2 regions of the Nonomuraea sp. NPDC052265 genome follow, and region 2 is predicted to be linked to the other one. Evidence: riboswitches for the same ligand, from Rfam matches in the RefSeq annotation. Region 2 holds a riboswitch; the other holds the start of a gene.

Region 1 (3,660 bases), on a different contig from region 2:
GATCAGGCGGCGGAAGTAGTCGCGGAACTCGTTCCTGGAACGCTCCGTTTCCGACATGAGGGCATCTGTCAGCATCGGGTCAAGTCCGCGGGCAAGGGCCTCGCTCCATCCGCGGAAGCGCTCGTGGTCCTCCGGGGGCACCCCGAGCATCTCGCTGATCACCATCACCGGCAGCGGGTGGGCGAAGCCGGAAATCAGCTCCGCCTCCTCCGGCAGCCGCGCGACCAGTCCGGCGGTGATCTCCTCGACCCGCGGCCTGAGCCGTTCCACCATGCGCGGCGTGAACGCGCGGCTGACGAGGCCACGCAACCGGGTGTGATCGGGCGGGTCCATGAGCAGGAACGACCTGCCGGGCTGACCTGCCTCTTCCGCCACGGGTGCGGACGTTCCGTGACCGAACCCCGGGTCGCGCAGCACTGCCGCGCACAGCTCGTACGTGGTCACGACGAGCAGCCCGCCGCGCGTTCTGAAGATCGGCCCGGCCGCCCGCAGCTCGCGATATCGGACGTACGGATCGCGCACAAATTGCGGATCCGAGGGATCAAAACCCAGCAGGTCGGTGGCGCTCATCGGCGGCGGGACCGGGCCGCCGAATTGATCGTTTGGACCGTTCATAGCGGGTCATGGCGTGCCGACATATGCGGAGTACGTCACATATAAGTGATCATGTCAATAGCACTGGTCAAGGGCGCCGATTGTCATGCTTGACGACCTTTCCACGATGCGTTTACCTTCACCGAGACGAGCGGCTTTGCTTCGACTGAAAGGTCCAAGTTCTGCTGTTGGGGGGAGGGCTCCCGGTGGATGTGCTCACTGAAGGCGTTGAGCTGAGCCACGCGGATTTGGCGTTACTGGCTGAGCTGGCCAGAGGAGTGACCGTCGACCGGGTCGGCAGACGGCTGGATATCAGCGGACGGACCGTGCGCCGGAGACTGCGAGGCATCTGCGACCGCATAGGCGTGGCCACGGCGATCGAGGCCGTGGCCTGGGCGGCGCGCCGCCAGCTCATCTAGCGGCGCGCGGTCCGAAGTGGTTCGCCGATCAGTCCGCGATGCGCACGCCGCCGGCGAACGGCCGCCTGTCGATCGAGGCGATCCGCACGACGTCGCCCGTCTGCGGGGCGTGGACCATCATGCCGCCGCCGATGTAGATGCCGACGTGGTGCAGGTCGCTGTAGAAGAAGACCAGGTCGCCGGGGCGGAGCTCGTCGCGGTCGACGTGCGTGCCGGCCGTCCACTGGTCGCCGGTGTAGTGGGGGAGCGAGATGCCCACGCGCTGGTAGGCGGCCATCACCAGGCCGGAGCAGTCGTAGGAGCGCGGCCCTTCCGCGCCCCACACGTACGGCTTGAGCTGCTGGGTGAGGGCCCACTTGGCGGCCTGGGCGGCCTTGCCGTCGCCGATGACCGGCAGGTTGACGCGTACGGCGCGGGTGCCGGGCCGGCCGGCCTCGCCGACGGCCCGCCGGTAGAGGTTGCTCTCGACCTTGGTGACCAGCTTGGTGATCTTCGAGCGCCTGCCCTCCAGATCGCTGACGAGCTTCTGGACCTCGGCGATGCGGGTCTTGGCGCCGGCCCTGGCCCGCTCGGCGGCCTCCATGGCCTTGGCGAGCTGGTTGACCTCCTCGCCCTGCTGCTGTTCGAGCGCGTACGTGGTCGCGGCCCGGTCGAGGAAGGTCTCGGGGTCGTCGGACTGGGCGAAGACCAGGGCCTTGTCCAGGCCGCCGGTGATGTAGGCGTTCTGGGCCAGCAACGTGGCCCTGGCGCGCTTGGCGGCCAGGTCGGACTCGCTGGTGGCCAGGATCTTCTGGGCGGCGTCGTTGGCCTTCTGCGCGGCCTTCAGCCGTTCGCGCTGCCCGTTGTACTCCTCGGTCAGCGTCTCGATCTCTTCGTGCATCTTCTCGACCTGGTCGGCCAGGTCGGAGAGCGACGGTTTCGGGTCGGCGGCGGCGGAACCGACGGGGACGGCGAACAGGATCGCGGCGACGGCGGCGCCGATGACGCCGAGGCGCCGTGAGCGCCCGGCCTGTTCCCGGGGGCGGGCGTGCCTGCCTCCCGACTTCCCTCCGCGGTCGAGCGTCCGCTTCACCAACCAAGCTCCTCTCATCGACGCCGGCCGGGTTAGCTGACGGGTTCGGGCCGGAGCAGCCCTACCGAGATGATCGGATTCACCCCGAGTGGTGGCGCGAGGTGCTCGCCACCGGTGGTTCCCCGGCTTCCCTCGCGGGAATTGGGCGTGTCTTTCCGCGCGCATTACGCGGAGAACATCGTCGCTGGACACTAATGCACTCCGGGTTCACGCTCAACCGGAACTGCCGAGTCTGTAGAGGTTTCACAACTGAAGGGTCACAAGGTGATCTCGTGGGTAGCCGTACGGAAGCGGGCTTCTGCACCTTTTGTCCAGCATTTGGGGGGCTGAGGGCTGGAGGAAGGCTCCAAGTCAGTGCGTGTTCATCTGACCACGGCATGTGATGAGATGCCCGAGACGTGGGATTTAGGGCTGAGCCGTAATGAGATCTGTACCCTGGAGAGCCATGGAGCAGGTGGCCGAAGTGGCAGTCCCCGAGACCGCGGTCGTGGTCAGGCGTGCCCGCACGCCCGACGTGCGCGCGATCAGGCGTCTCGTGGACACCTACGCGGGCGCGGGGCCGCGGCTCCTGGAGAAGGCCACGGTCACGCTGTACGAGGACGTCCAGGAGTTCTGGGTGGCCGAGCGGAGCGGGGAGGTCGTCGGCTGCGGCGCGCTCCACGTGCTCTGGGAGGACCTCGCCGAGGTCCGTACGGTGGCGGTCGATCCCGCGTGCCGGGGAACGGGGGTCGGGCATCGGATCGTCTCGGCACTCGTCCGGCAGGCGAAGGATCTGGGGCTGCGGCGTGTATTCTGTCTGACTTTTGAGGTCGACTTCTTCGCGAGGCACGGTTTCCGCCCCATCCAGGGCACACCGGTCTCACCCGAGGTCTACGCCGAGTTGCTGGCCTCGTACGACGAGGGTGTGGCGGAGTTCCTTGATCTGGAGCACGTCAAACCGAACACCCTTGGCAACACCCGCATGCTGCTGCATCTGACATCGGGTGACGCGGACCTTGACCACTTGGAAAGGTGATTGTTGATACCTATGTCGATACGTTGGGCAGCACAGGCATGTGTCCTGACACGTGCCACATGCGCACTCGAAGCGAGGTGACACGGTGAGCACCGGACAGCCGCCGTATCCACAGGACGAATCCGGCGAGAACCCCGAGTACGGGCAGCACCAGGGCCGTCGCCCCGGTGAACCCGACCCGGACGTGACTGTGGTCGGCTACCGGGCGGACGACGCCTACGGCCAGCCCCCATATGGCCAGCAGCAGCAACAGGGCTATGGCCAGCAACCCCAATATGGTCAGCAACCGCAGCAGTACGGTCAGCAGCAGGGCTCCGGCCAGCAGCCCCAGTACGGCCAGCAGCAGGGATATGGCCAGCAGCAGGGCTACGGCCAGCAGCAGGGCTACGGCCAGCAGCCGCAGTCCTCGGGCCAGCAGTACACCCAGCCCGGCTACGGCCAGGAGGCCCAGTACGGCCAGCAGGCCGCCACGGGCCAGCAGGGCTACGGCCAGCAGCCGCAGTCCTCCGGCCAGCAGTCCTCCGCCCAGCAGGGCTACGGACAGCAGGGCTACGGCCAGG
Region 2 (3,660 bases):
TGCCACGGGAGAAGGTGTTCGTCACCACCAAGCTGTGGAACGGCGACCACGAGCGGGCCGAGCAGGCCTTCGACGAGAGCCTGGCCCGCCTGGGCCTCGACTACGTAGATCTTTTCCTGATCCACTGGCCGGTCCCGCAGCAGGACAAGTACGTGCAGGCCTGGCGCGCGCTGGAGAAGATCTACCGTGACGGCCGGGCCAAGGCCATCGGCGTCTCCAACTTCACGGTCGCCACCCTGACCCGGCTGATGAACGAGACCGACATCACGCCCTCGATCAACCAGATCGAGCTGCACCCGTACTTCCAGCAGCGCGAGATGCGGGCCTTCCACGAGGCCAACGGCATCCTGACCGAGGCGTGGAGCCCGCTCGGGCAGGGCAAGGGGCTGCTGTCCGACCCGGCGCTGCGCGTGTTGTCGGAGAAGTACGGCAAGACGCCCGCGCAGATCGTGCTCCGCTGGCACCTTCAGCTCGGCAACGTGGTGATCCCCAAGTCGGTCACCCCGGCCCGGATCGAGGAGAACATCGACGTGTTCGACTTCATCCTCGACACCGAGGACCTGGTGGCCATCGGCGCGATGAACGCGGGACGGCGGATCGGGCCCGACCCCGACTCGTTCAACCTGACCTGAGCGCTCTACGATCTCGGGCGTGCGAGATTTCACCTGGGGGATAGCGGCGACCGGCGGCATCGCGCGTACCGTGGGGGCGGCCATCGCGGCCGAGCCCGGCATGCGGGTGGCCGCCGTCGGCTCGCGGAGCCCGCTCAGGGCGCGGGCCCTGGCCGACGAGCTGGGCGCGGAGTCGGCCTACGGCTCCTACGAGGCCCTGTGCGCCGATCCGGCCGTCGACGCGGTCTACGTCGCCACGCCGCACGCCCAGCACCTGGAGGTGGCCGAGGCGGCCATCGCGGCGGGCAAGTCCGTGTTGTGCGAGAAGCCGCTGGCGGCCACCGTGGCCGACGCCGAGCGGATGGTGGCGCTGGCCCGCGCGGCCGGGGTCTTCCTCATGGAGGCCATGTGGATGCGCTTCAACCCGCTCATCCAGCGGGTGGCGGCCGATCCGCGTTTCGGTGAGATCCGCTCGGTGCGGGCCTCGTTCGGGTTCGCGCTGCCCTACGACCCCGCCCATCGGCTGTGGGCGCCGGAGCTGGGCGGCGGGGCCCTGCTCGACCTGGGGATCTACCCGTTCGGGCTGGCTCAGCTCCTGCTCGGCATGCCGCGGGAGCTGCGGATGACCGGCTCGCTGGCGCCCAGCGGGGTCGACGCCGAGGCGGGCGGCGTGCTGCTGTACCCGGGCGGGCGGCGGGCGCTGGTGGAGGTGTCCCTGCTCGCGCATCACCCCAACGACGCGAGCGTGGTGGGCACGTCGATGCGGGCCGACATCCTGGCGCCGTTCTGGGCGCCGGAGCGGGTGCTGCTGTCGGGGCCGTCGATGGAGACGGAGGAGCTGGTGCTCGACCCGGCCGACAACGGGTACGCCGGGGAACTGCGCGAGGTGCGTACCGCCACGGCCGAGGGCCGGACCGAGAGCGCCGTCATGCCGCTTGACGAATCCCTTGCCATGATGGGGCTTCTGGCCGACGCGCGGGGCCAACTCTCCTAGCTGGACCTTTAGGCATTTGCCTTGCTCTTGCCCGATGTATTACCTTGTGGGGCATCTCGCGGCAGACGTCCGGTTTGTCCGCCGGCTTTGTCAAACCATCGCAAGACATTTCACAGGATCGTCCTGTGACCGCTGAATCCGCCTCCGGGCGGAACCGGGGACCCACGTCCTTTGGGGTGAATCGGCACTTCGGTGCCGTAGGGCAGCTTCCACGTCCGAACCCGTCAGCTAACCCGGTAAGCGGCATGGAAGCAAGGAGTAATGCCCTCGATGGCCAAACACCGTCCCATCCGTGCCCCGAAGATCAACTACGTCCGCGCCGCGCTCGGCGCGACCATCCTCGCCTCCGCGATCGGCGCCCACGCCACCGCGGCCACCGCGGCCACCGCCGACAGCGCCGACCCGGCCGCCGCCGCCGGACGCCCGGCGGTCGCGCCGCAGGCCGCCGCCCAGGTTCGCAAGGCGGAGGAGACCCGGGTCAACGTCACCGCCGCGCAGGTCCTGGCCCTGGCCAAGGCCCAGGTCGGCACCTCCGAGAACGCCTACGGCGGTGGCACCAAGTTCCAGAAGTGGTACGCCGACTCCCAACGCGCCGCCGAGACCATCGCCCGCGACGGCGGCACCCGCGCGATGTACCTCAACGCGCCCTGGTGCTCGATCTTCGTCTCCTGGGTCGGCGAGCAGACCGGCGCCCGCCCGCAGGTCGGCTGGGACGCCTGGACCGTGGCCCACGCCAAGTGGTTCGCCGCCAACGACCGCTGGGGCACCGAGGCCAGGCCCGGCGCCGTCGTCTTCTTCTCCTGGGGCGGCAGCAAGAGCCTGGACGCCATCCAGCACGTCGGCTTCGTCACCAGGGACAACGGCGACGGCACGATCTCCACGGTCGAGGGCAACACCGGCAACGGCAAGGTCGAGGAGCGCGTCCGTCCGACGTCGCAGGTCGTCGGCTACGGCTACCCGCAGTACGCGGGCTGACTCCCCCGGCTCCGAGCGCGCGTCCCGCACGGGGGACGCGCGCTCGCCGCGTCTCAGGACCGGACCGCCACCAGCGAGTACAGGACCGGCAGGTACGAGTCCCCGAACGGGAGCCGGTACCGGCCGTCCTCGCCCTCGGGCAGCAGCCCGCGCGGGTCCGTCTCGGCGGCGACGTGCTCGCCCAGCTCGGCGACCGTGAGCCCGGCGCGCGCCGCCGCCGTGACGATCTCGCCCAGCGAGTACGGGTACTGGACGGTCTCCTGTGCCTCGGTCACCACCCCGGCGTCGGCGTACGTGCCGGTCACCGTCTCGCGGTGGGCCTGGCCGCCGCCGTAGGGCCAGTCGACCACCAGCGGGTCGAGCGAGGCCACCGTCTCGTAGGCCGGATGCAGGTCGACCAGCACCAGCCGTCCGCCGGGCCGCAGCGCCATGGCCGCGCCGCGCATCCAGGCGGCGAGGTCGCCGATCCAGCACAACACGCCGTACGTGGCCACCGCCACGTCGAAGCCCCCGGCCAGCGACTCGGGCAGCCGCTGCGTGTCGGCCTCCACGAACGTGGCCGCCAGCCCCGCCTTGACCGCCAGCTCGCGGGCCCGGGCGACCGCCACCGGGGAGAAGTCGACGCCGGTCACCCGTGCCCCGAGCCGCGCCCAGCTCAGCGTGTCCATGCCGAAGTGGCACTGCAGGTGGAGCAGGTCCTTTCCGGCGACGTCGCCGGCCAGGCGGCGGTCGAGCTCGTAGAGGGTCTGCCGGCCGGCGAGGAAGGCGTCCACGTCGTAGAACCTGTCGGTGGGGGTCGAGCCGTGGACGCGGGCGCGCTCGTCCCAGAGGGCCCGGTTGGGGGCGAGGGCGTCGTCTGCGGGTTGGGGCATGGGGCGAGGATGGCACATCGGCCGCGCCGCCGCACGACCGGTACGGTGCCCTGAGAACGGACGGTCCGCGCCCGCGTGTCGATCCGGGCGGCGCCCGTTCGACGCATCGGCGAGACCGGCTCCGCCGCGGGGCCTCGGACGGAAGGGACGGCAGCGTGAAATTCATGATCGTCGGCAAGGCCGGTGCGGAGACCGAGGCGGGGGCGCT

What was found. A riboswitch is a leader RNA that binds a small molecule or an ion and turns the genes downstream of it on or off. The one in region 2 is predicted to bind cyclic di-AMP.
Region 1: another riboswitch for cyclic di-AMP. It lies ahead of ACIHAD_RS36245 (NlpC/P60 family protein); the one in region 2 lies ahead of ACIHAD_RS16385 (CHAP domain-containing protein).

Annotation. Positions count from the first base shown of each region.
Region 1 is NZ_JBIUBJ010000017.1:49,096-52,755, forward strand. Features, by position in the region: gene ACIHAD_RS36235 (cytochrome P450) at 1-615, opposite strand, end outside; gene ACIHAD_RS36240 (LuxR C-terminal-related transcriptional regulator) at 801-1,013, shown strand; gene ACIHAD_RS36245 (NlpC/P60 family protein) at 1,042-2,085, opposite strand; cyclic di-AMP (ydaO/yuaA leader) riboswitch at 2,092-2,243, opposite strand; gene ACIHAD_RS36250 (amino-acid N-acetyltransferase) at 2,531-3,100, shown strand; gene ACIHAD_RS36255 (RDD family protein) at 3,186-3,660, shown strand, end outside.
Region 2 is NZ_JBIUBJ010000004.1:600,760-604,419, forward strand. Features, by position in the region: gene ACIHAD_RS16375 (aldo/keto reductase) at 1-632, shown strand, start outside; gene ACIHAD_RS16380 (Gfo/Idh/MocA family protein) at 652-1,605, shown strand; cyclic di-AMP (ydaO/yuaA leader) riboswitch at 1,726-1,863, shown strand; gene ACIHAD_RS16385 (CHAP domain-containing protein) at 1,876-2,580, shown strand; gene ACIHAD_RS16390 (class I SAM-dependent methyltransferase) at 2,634-3,452, opposite strand; gene ACIHAD_RS16395 (YciI family protein) at 3,617-3,660, shown strand, end outside.